2 regions of the Paenibacillus salivarius genome follow, and region 2 is predicted to be linked to the other one. Evidence: predicted binding sites of a transcription regulator. Region 2 holds the regulator's gene; the other holds the start of a gene.

Region 1 (5,465 bases), 1.8 Mb from region 2:
ATGTGGAGAGGATGGGGGGCTAGACAACATGTAGATTACGTCGCTACCCCGCTGATGAAGAGCTTAATAATGCGGCATCCGCCGTATGGATCAATGGAAAAAAATAAGGACAGCATTTGCTCTTATTTGCCCATGTTGAAGCCTGAAAACGTCTTTTGGCCACCATTCTTAACCAATAAGGGCCTCTTTTGCCTATTGCTTGGCCTTACACAAACCCAGGTCGACAGGCCGCCACCTGAGCCCCCCGACAATGCCGACTACCCGGAATCCAGCACCCGACACCCGAGGCCCGACCATCTGACCACCAACCACACGAGGTCCGACCACCGACCGACCACCGACCGACCACCCATCATCCGATGTCCGCTACGCTGACCACTTATCACCCGAGGCCCGACTACGCTGACCACACCGACCACCCGACCACATAAAAGCTTGGCTCAAATAAGAGCCCATTTGTCCTTTATTTTGTCGAAAAGACCCTGCTACGAAAAAATAGGGCCATTTTTGGGCCTTATTTCGGCAAATGGAAGCACCAAATCGATGATATGGCACTCATTCCACTGGAATAAGAGACATTTTGTCCCTTATATTCCTGGTGTAATCGAAAAAAGCAGAAATAAGGGCAAAAAAGGGCCTTATTTCTGCTCCGTCCTTAGACAAACCCAGATCCGACATGCTGCCACTCAACGAACCACCTGACCACGTATAAGCTTGGCTCAAATAAGAGCTCTTTTGTCCTTTATTTTGTCGAATAGACCCAGCTACAAAAAAATAAGGCCATTTATGGGCCTTAATTCGGCAAATGGAAGCTCCAAGTCGATGATATGGCACTCATTCCACTGGAATAAGAGACATTTTGTCCCTTATATTCCTGGTGTAATCGAAAAAAGCAGAAATAAGGGTATAAAACGGCCTTATTTCTGCTCCGTCCTTAGACAAACCCAGATCCGACATGCTGCCACTCAACGAACCACCCGACCACGTAAAAGCTTGGCTCAAATAAGAGCCCATTTGTCCTTTATTTTGTCGAAAAGACCCTGATACGAAAAAATAAGGCCATTTATGGGCCTTAATTCGGCAAATGGAAGCACCAAATCGATGATATGGCACTCATTCCACTGGAATAAGGGACATTTTGTCCCTTATATTCCTGGTATAATCGAAAAAAGCAGAAATAAGGGTATAAAACGGCCTTATTTCTGCTCCGTCCTTAGACAAACCCAGATCCGACATGCTGCCACTCAACGAACCACCTGAACACGTTTAAGCTTGGCGCAGATAAGGGGTCTTATTTCGGCAAATGGAAGCTCCAAGTCGATGATATGGCACTCATTCCGCTGGAATAAGGGACATTATTGTCCTTATATTCCTGGTGTAATCGAAAAAAACAGAAATAAGGGCAAAAAACGGCCTTATTTCTGCCCTGCATCTACTTAATTCGCAAACGTGTAATCATCGTTTTCCTTAACCAGCATCTCTTTAAAGCCGGGGCTGGCGTAGAGCTTTTTATCCTTGGTAATAAACAGCACTTCCGTATTCGGCGTATTCTCGGCAAACTTCAAGCCTTCCTCGATGCCCATGATCAGCAAGGAGGTGTCCATGGTGTCCGCGTCGATGGAACGGTCGGTGATGATCGTGACGCTGCTGATATTGTTATCGACCGGATATCCCGTACGGGGATCGATGATATGCTGGTACAGCTTGCCGTCCTCGATAAAGTAGCGTTCGTAAATGCCGGCGGTGACGACCGTTTTATCCTTTACGCGAACCTTCCCGATCGGGTTGCCGCGTTCCATGGCCGGATCCTGGATGCCGACGTTCCAGGCCAGGCCGCCCGGTTTTTCGCCCATCACGAAAATGTTGCCGCCAAGGTCGATAATGGCGCTGTGAAAATCCTTGGCCGCCAAATAATCGTAGATGGCATCCGCGGCATAGCCTTTACCATAGGAACCGAGATCGATTTCCATGTCCTTATCCTGAAGATAAATTTCATGCGTATCCGGATTCAATTCAATTTTGCGGTAATCCGTCAATTTCTGTGCCGCGGCGATCTCATCGGCAGGAGGCACGTGCGCGCCTTCATGTCCGATGTTCCATAAGCTGACGAGAGGTCCGATCGACGGGTCAAGCAGGCCGTCCGTTTTTTGGGCATATTCGACGGCTTTGCTAACCAGCTCGAACGTATCGGGAGACACCTGAACAGCCGAAACCCCGGCCTGGGCGTTCACTTTATGGATTTCACTGTCGGGATTGGTGCGGCTGATTTTATTGTCGATATTTTTCATCAGGGCTTCCAGTTCCTCAAAATGTTTGGAGTTGGCCCGGGTGTCGTAAATTTTAATGGCGACGATCGTATCAAAAATAAAAAAGTTCTGCGATGCCGGCTGGGTCGTTTCGGTATCCGCCGTTTGCGCGGTTGCCCCGGAATTTTGCGAGTCCGCAGCCTTTCCGCTCCCGGAGCAGCCTCCAAGCAGAGCCGCGAGCAGGGTAAGTGTCAAGAGCAGGATTGCCGGTTTCTTTTTGTTCATGGGAGCAGCCTCTTTTCTCCTGTCATTTTCGACCTTGATTGTAGCAGAAATAGAGAAGTCCCGAAAGTACTTTAATTCACAAAGTAATGATTATCCGGTGAAATTGTTTCTTAAGTGAGGAATTTGTGAAATGAGGGAAGGTTTGAGACAAATATCACAAGGGCGTGAGGAATGTTACATGTATAATGGGTACATCTAAGATTTAGACAATTAAAAAATAAGGGAGTTTGCCATGAAACGCGGAGATATCCTGCTGATCGGGCTCGTCGTTGTCATTGCGGCTGCGTTTTTGGTCCCCAGGTGGCTTGGTGGGGATGAAAGTGAAAAAAATCACAACGAGACAAAAGTCGCAAAAATCACGGTGGACGGTAAGCTTTACCGGACCGTGGAACTGACCGAAGAAGAGCAAACGATCGAAATTAAAACGGAGTTCGGCTACAACTTATTGAAAGTTCACGATTACGGCATTCAAATGATCGATGCGGACTGTCCGGACGATATATGCCTGACCTTTGGCTTCGTGGACCGGGTCGGAGGGACGATCGTCTGCTTGCCTAACAAGGTGCTCGTCGAGGTCGAAGGCGGATCCGGAACCGGGGGAGGAGATGAGCTCGATGTCATCGTTAAATAAGGAATCGAATCTTGCGCTGAAAAGAACCGTGATCGTGGCGATTTTTGCCGCGGTGGCGGTGGTGCTCAGTTTGGTCGAGTCGCTGATTCCGGTCAATATGAGCGTGCCGGGCGCAAAGCTGGGCCTGGCGAATATTATGGTGCTTACTTGTCTTTATTTTCTGCGGGCGAGAGACGCCTTGATGATGGTGCTGCTCAAAACCTTGCTGACCGCATTTATTTTCGGTACATTTTCCAGCTTTCTGTTCAGTATTATGGGAGCCCTGTTCAGCTTTGCGGCGATGTGGTTCCTGCTGCTCGTCGGACGCAAGCGCCTGAGCGCCATCGGCATCAGCATTGTCGGCGGGATCGCCCACAATATCGGGCAGCTGACCGCGGCATCCATCTATTTTAATACGACAAAAATATTCTACTACTTGCCTATGCTGCTCATTATGGGGGTTCTGACGGGGATTGCGGTAGGGATCGCGGTTAGATATCTGGTCCCGTCGCTGTCCAAATTGTCGCTGTTCGACGGGTTCCTTGCCGAAACGGCGTGAGCTGAAATTCGGGATTCGGGTATTCGGAAAGGGGCGATGAAGAATGGAAGGCACCGGCCTTGCCTTTGAATTAGAGCACGTGTCTTTTGCTTACGAGCCGGAGGAGCCGGTTCTGGATAACGTCAGCTTCAGTATTCCCCAAGGAAGCTGGGTGTCTCTGGTCGGACCGAACGGCTGCGGAAAGTCTACGCTCGCCAAGCTGATCGGCGGTCTGCTTGCCGTCAACGGCGGAACGATCAGGGTGGAAGGCATTCCGCTGAACCCCGAGACGGTATCGCAAATCCGCCCGCGGATCGGCATGGTGTTTCAAAATCCGGACAATCAATTTATCGGCTCAACCGTGGAGGAGGATATCGCCTTCGGCCTTGAGGGGCGGTGTTTGCCGCGGGATGAGATGAGGGAGCGGGTCCGTCGTTATGCGGAAAAGCTGGAAATCGGGCACCTGCTTTCAAAGCATCCCGCCGAGCTTTCCGGGGGACAGAAGCAGCGTGTGGCCATTGCGGCCATCCTTGCCATGGAGCCGGGCATCGTCATTTTCGACGAATCCTCCTCTATGCTGGATGAGAAAGCTCGCGGAGAACTTCTTGATATCGTTCGGGAAATGAAGGGAAGCGGACGGTACACGATGGTCTCCATTACGCATGATGCGGATGAAATTATGGCTTCGGACAGGGCTATCGTGCTGCGTGACGGCGGCATTGCGGCCGATTTGGAGCCGCGGGAGTTGTTCGGCGACGCCGGTCTGCTAAGGGCCTGCCGACTGGTCGCTCCTTTTGAAATCCGGCTGGCGCGGGAGCTTGCTCTGCATGGAATAACACTGCCGCACGCTTACCCGGAAAAGGGGGTGGCGGACAGATTATGGCAATTATGTTCGAGCAAGTAAGCTTCGCCTACGACGATCGAAGCCTATGGAGAAACGGTGCCCTTGAGGGGGTCAGCCTGGAGCTTGAAAGCGGCGCATTCGCTGCCATTGCCGGGTCTACGGGCTCGGGCAAGTCGACGCTGCTGCAGCATTTAAACGGGATCCTGAAGCCGACGGGCGGTAAGGTCCGAGTTCTGGATTTTATCCTCCAGGCGGGCCAAAAGCAGCCCCCGCTACGCGAGCTTCGCAGACGCGTTGGTCTCGTTTTCCAGTTTCCCGAGCAGCAGATGTTTGAAGATACCGTGGAGAAGGATATCATCTTCGGTCCGAGGAACTTCGGCATGGATGCGGCCGAGGCCCGGAAGCAGGCCAGCAAAGCGCTTGCGATGGTCGGGCTGGACGATTCGTTTCTCGGCCGCAATCCGTTCCATCTCAGCGGCGGCCAAATGCGCAAGGTGGCGATCGCATCCGTGCTGGCGATGGATCCGGACGTGATTGCGCTGGATGAGCCGACCGCGACGCTCGACCCGCAAAGCAGGGGCGAAATGGCCGAAATGTTGTTCCGGCTTCAGCGGGAGCAGGGAAAAACGGTAATCGTCATTACCCACCGGATGGAAGAAATGCTGCCTTATGCGGATACATGGATCGTGATGCATAAGGGAAGCAAAGCGTTTCAGGGAACGGCGGGAGCATTGGTCCGTGAGGCCGACCGGCTCGAGCGCGAATGCGGCCTGGCGATTCCGGCCGGCATCCGGATTTGGAAAGACATCGCCTCACGCTTTGGCCTGGAGGAGGAAGAGCCGTGCTTGACTCCCGAAGCTCTTGCCGAGCGGGCTTCGCGTCTGCTGGAGGAGCAGGGGCGAAACAAAGACAAAGGCATAGGCACGGGCGGGAACAAGGGCA
Region 2 (5,465 bases):
GGAGAGCCGGGCCAATTCGTTTATCGGCTTAGACCGGACAAGAAACCAAAGGGTTGGGACGCGCTCGTCGCTCTGGAAAACCAGATTTACGTCACGCTGGGCGATGTCCTGCGAAAAGGCGAAAAACTTTTGGCCGAATTGAAGGACGACGAACAGGATTTGGGCTACGAAAGCCTGATCACGGATATCAACGGGCTGCTTAAGGATCTTGGAACCGAACGCGACGCCTTGCGTTTCTTCATGAAGCTTGAGGATATCAATACCGTGTATTGGATCGAAGGAAACGGCAATTTCCGAAGCAAATCGCTGCAAATTTTTGCCGTTCCGATCGATGTCAGCGCGCAGTTAAAGGGCTATTTCTTTGATGTGAAAAAAAGCGTAGTCATGACCTCTGCTACTTTATCGGTCGATAAATCGTTCCAATATATGATCGACCAATTGGGCTTGACGGATGCCTCCGAGCAGGGAAAGCTGATTACGTCGATGCTCCCCTCCCCGTTCAATTACCGGGAACAGGCATTGCTTGTCATTCCGCGGGATTTTCCGAGCGTGAAGGGGAACGTGGGCGACGACCACTTTGTGAACACCCTGGTACGCTCCCTTGCGGATACGGCGGCCAAAACCAAAGGACGGATGCTGGTATTGTTCACCTCCTACCGGATGTTGAGGCAGGTGTACGACCCATTGAAGGAACTTCTGGCGGATGAAGGCATAACCGTGATCGGACAAGGCATGGACAGCGGTAGCCGAACCAAGCTGACCCGCCGTTTTCAAGGGCAAGAAGCATCCGTATTGCTAGGCACAAGCAGTTTTTGGGAAGGGGTGGACATCCCCGGGGAAGCTCTCACGTGTCTCGCGATTGTCCGACTGCCTTTTCAGCCGCCCAACCATCCGCTCGTGGAAGCGAAGAGCGAACGGCTTCAGCAGGAAAAGAAAAATCCTTTCATGAAGCTGTCCGTACCGCAAGCCGTCATCCGATTTAAGCAAGGCTTCGGACGACTGGTCCGTTCTTCTCAAGACCGCGGCATCGTGGTTGTTTATGATACACGCATCCTTGAATCATACTACGGTAAATACTTTTTGTATTCCTTGCCCGGACCGAAGATGGAGCATATGCCGCTTACGCAGATGGTTCCGCGCATATCGGAATGGCTGGACGCCGAAGACGGACAGTAATCGTTGTTCAAATCGTACCAATGAGGGGGAAATATATAATGAAGTCGGAAAAAATTTCGGATGCCGTGGTGCGCAGATTACCCGTGTATTTACGCTTTCTAAATGAGCTCAGCCGCCGGGAAGTCCCGACGGTGTCTTCACAGGAGCTCGGTCAAAAGCTCGATTTAAACCCTGCTCAAATCCGCAAGGATCTTGCTTATTTCGGGGACTTTGGCCGCAAGGGAATCGGTTATGACGTTTCCTACTTGATCGAAAAGATCCGCCAGATTTTGAACCTGGACCAGCAGATCAACGTGGCCTTAATCGGTGCCGGTAACCTCGGGCATGCGCTGTCCAACTACAATGCTTACTTGAAGGATACGATGAAAATCGTCGCTGTTTTTGACGCTTCTCCGGACAAAATCGGAAGCCAAATCAACAATATAACGATTCAGCCGATTGATGAGCTGGTGGAAACCGTAAAAAACAAGCAAATTCGGATCGGTATTATCACGGTGCCCGCTCCGGAGGCTCAGCGTGTGGCTGATCAACTGGTTGCCGCGGGAATCGGGGCGATTTTGAATTTTGCTCCTATTATTCTTAAGGTCCCTTCAGACGTGCGCGTACATGCGGCCGATTTCACAACCGATCTTATGAGCTTGGCTTACTATCTGGATGGCGGAAAGGAATTAAAAGAACATGACACGAAAGTGGCTGATTAAAGACGGAACCTTCGCGGTGCCTGACCGGGAAACACCGGTCATCCGCGGTTACATGTTGATCGAAGGCAGTACCATTACTTATATCGGAGAGCAGCGCCCGGAAGGCGTGGAGGGAGCGGAAACCTTTGACGGCAAAGGCTTGCTGTTCCTCCCGGGGCTGGTCAATACGCACGGGCACGCGGCGATGTCGCTGCTGCGCGGTTACGGGGACGACATGGTGCTGCAGGAGTGGCTGCAAACCAAAATGTGGCCGATGGAAGCGAAATTTACCGGCAATGATGTATACTGGGGGACTGCGTTGTCCGTCTTGGAAATGCTGAAAGGCGGCACGACGACTTTCCTGGATATGTATGATCATATGGATCAGGTAGCTTCCGTCGTGGAGCAGTCGGGCATTCGAGCCGTGCTCACGCGCGGAGTGATCGGCTTGTGCCCGCCGGATGTGCAGCAGCATAAACTGGAAGACGCGATTGCGTTCGCCAAAGGCTGGCACGGAAAGGCGGACGGACGGATTACGACGATGATGTCGCCGCATGCTCCTTACACCTGTCCGCCGGACTATATCGAAAAAATCGTTCAGGCGGCGCATGACCTGGATTTGCCGCTACATACGCATATGTCGGAAACCCGGGCAGAGGTGGAACAAAATGTGGCGGATTACGGAGTACGGCCGGTTCAGCATTTGCTGAACCTTGGGTTGTTCAGCCGTCCGTCATTGGTCGCTCATGCCGTTCATCTGAACGACGAGGAAATCGAAATATTGGCTGCTAACAAGGTGGCCGTTTCCCACAACCCGGGCAGCAATCTCAAACTGGCCAGCGGCGTCGCCCGCGTTCCGGAACTGCTTGCCGCCGGGGTTACGGTATCGCTCGGCACGGACGGTCCGGCCAGCAACAACAACCTCGACATGTTCGAGGAAATCAGGTTGGCAGCTTTGATTCATAAAGGGGTTTCCGGTGACCCGACAGCCATTCCGGCACGGGAAGCGCTGCGGATGGGAACGGAGTACGGGGCGAAGTCGCTCTATTTGCAAGACACCGGTAGATTGGCGGCAGGCATGAAAGCCGACTTCATTGCGGTAAATACGGAGCAGGCCCATTTCCTGCCGCGTACCGATTATATATCCCATGTGGTATACTCGGGCGGAGCCAAAGACGTAGAGCATGTTTGGGTCAACGGCAAACAAGTCGTAAAACACGGTATGTGCCTCACGCTGGATGAGGAAAAAGTCCGTTTTGAAGCACAGGCCGCTTTCGAAAGCCTTCTTGGCCGCTAGGGCGTAGCGGATGATAATGTTCATGGGGAAAGGAAGAGAGGCTTGAGGAACAGAACCAAATGGATCCTGATCTCCATTCTGATTTTGGCGCTCGCGCTCTTTGGCCTTCACCGCTTTTATCTTTATGTTCAGCAGGATATATGGCAGGGAGAGGAAGCGGCTGTCCGGCAGGCTAAAGAACAGACCGGGCTCGTCTCTTCCACAAAGGTATGGAAATCGGTTTGGGACAGTGTGTGCTGGGTTGTCGAAGGCAAGGATGAATCCGGGCAAGAAATCATAGTTTGGCTTCCGGAAGGCGGAGAGCCGATCGTCAAGCCCCTTTCCGAAGGGGTGTCCGAATCGGGGATCCGGAAGATCATTCATACGGATTATCCAGGTATAACAATCGTCAGATTGGTGCCTGGAATTTATAACAATGAGTTGGTTTGGCAGCTATTTTATAAGGAAAAAGCGCATCATTTCTACCGTTTTTTCCGGTTCAGCGACGGTAGCGTTCTGGACGAAGTATTTACGCTGCCGAACAGATAACCGGAAAGACCCGCTTACGTACGCTGAAAAGAGTGTCCGTAAGCGGGTCTTGTTTTTTACAAATTATTTATGGAATCCAGAATTTCTCCAACAGTAACATCGCTCAATTGCTTTAACAATTTGTCGGCTTTCGTTTTCTTCCGCAGTGAGCCGCCTAATACGATTTCGACTTTCTGGTCCTTATCAATAAGTACGGAATCCACTTGTAAGGCTTGACTTAACAATCCGGTTATGACCGCAAGCTGCTGAGGGGTTAATCCGGACAGAAAACCTAAATCCGCTTTATTGAGCTGCCGCTTGTCATTTTTGTTGTTGTTATTATTATTGTTGTTGTCAGAACGTTTAGGCATGTCATCCCCCCCTGCGGAATTCATGTTTCCCTTATACAGTGACGATCGCTTGTGCCCCTGCTCCTCCTTCTTGACTCCCAATGCCAAGAACAAACGAAACACTGATCACGACGACGACAATTAGAGTTATGATTCTCTTCGATTCGTCATTGTCCATCTTTTATCCTTTCCTTTCCGCAGGCCAATACTTCATACTCTGGCTGTTCCCGTTTATGTATATCATATTTCCGGTCAACCAAAAAGGTGAGGGCATGCTTCAACATTACTTATCAAAAATTTGAAATAAACTCACAACTTTCATTAGAAATCGTATATATAATATGATATACTCAATTCTGTTGGTTTAATATATCACCTATGATATCAATTAATATAGATTAAGGGGGACTGTGACGTGAAATTGCGTGTAGGACCTGTCGTGGCGAGTGTGGCGGTATCCGCACTCCTTTTATTTGGAGGTTGGTTTGGTTACAAGCAGTGGGCTGTGGAGAGCCCGTTTGAACATAAAGTGAACAGCTATGAAGGGGTAAAAAGTGTTCAAGCTGATATTACCCCAAAAAAGGTAGACTTGAAACTCGACTTGGAACCGGGCTCCGACTTTGGAGGTTTGGTCCGTCAAATCGAGAAGGATGGCAAAAAATATATCGGAAGCCGCGAATTGAAGCTGACCGTGGAGGAGAACTCGTCCGAGAAGCTGGATCAGGTTTGGGAGCAAGCCATGTTCCCGATCGCCCAGGCGATGGAGAATAAAGCTTATACGGAGATCACGGCAACTCTGGACAAGCTGCAGCAGAGCGAAAGCGGATTGTCCGCCAAGGCGGATATGGACGACAAGAATGTTTATATTACGCTGACGGACGGTAAAGCGAGCAAGTATATTATTTTGCCAAGAGTTCCGCAAACGATGGGGGTGTGGCCGAATGCGTAAGTGGATGCTTGAAATCGCGGCCGGATTTGTGCCTGTATTGCTGATTTTCCTGGCGTTCGTCGGTTATAACGTCGTTCCTCTTGTCGTCGGTTTTGTGATGATCGGGGCTCTGTTTGCCGTAGCCAAAATGCGCGGCGGCATCGTCGCGACGGCGTCCCAGGAACGCAAACGCAAAAAAATCGGGTCTGCCGCGTTAACCTTTGACGAAATCGGCGGGCAGGACAGCGCCAAACAGGAACTGCGCGAAGCGCTCGATTTTATGGTGCGCCATGAAGAAATCAAAAAATTCGGGATTCGTCCGATAAAAGGGATTTTGCTGACCGGGCCTCCGGGAACGGGGAAAACGCTGATGGCCAAAGCGGCGGCGCAATATACGAACGCGGTTTTTGTCGGCGCGTCGGGCAGTGAATTCGTAGAAATGTACGTGGGTGTCGGCGCCAGCCGGATCCGTGATTTGTTCAAAGAGGCGCGCACGCGTGCAGCCAAAGAGAACAAGGAGAACGCCG

What was found. Region 2 encodes Rex, which represses fermentation and respiration genes when NADH is low (regulators of the CRP and FNR family bind a similar motif). Its sites were predicted from a motif close to TTGTGAAATATTTCACAA; they were not measured.
Region 1: the regulator Rex is predicted to act here: its motif matches at 2,674-2,691, upstream of ACSFXJ_RS03285 (FAD:protein FMN transferase).

The regions. Positions count from the first base shown of each region.
Region 1 is NZ_CP195592.1:733,038-738,502, forward strand. Features, by position in the region: gene ACSFXJ_RS03285 (FAD:protein FMN transferase) at 1,437-2,531, opposite strand; gene ACSFXJ_RS03290 (NusG domain II-containing protein) at 2,764-3,162, shown strand; gene ACSFXJ_RS03295 (Gx transporter family protein) at 3,146-3,700, shown strand; gene ACSFXJ_RS03300 (energy-coupling factor transporter ATPase) at 3,744-4,583, shown strand; gene ACSFXJ_RS03305 (energy-coupling factor transporter ATPase) at 4,559-5,465, shown strand, end outside.
Region 2 is NZ_CP195592.1:2,515,883-2,521,347, forward strand. Features, by position in the region: gene dinG (ATP-dependent DNA helicase DinG) at 1-1,176, shown strand, start outside; gene ACSFXJ_RS11375 (redox-sensing transcriptional repressor Rex) at 1,215-1,877, shown strand; gene ACSFXJ_RS11380 (amidohydrolase) at 1,855-3,153, shown strand; gene ACSFXJ_RS11385 (cell wall elongation regulator TseB-like domain-containing protein) at 3,196-3,681, shown strand; gene ACSFXJ_RS11390 (hypothetical protein) at 3,738-4,031, opposite strand; gene ACSFXJ_RS11395 (hypothetical protein) at 4,426-4,959, shown strand; gene ACSFXJ_RS11400 (AAA family ATPase) at 4,952-5,465, shown strand, end outside.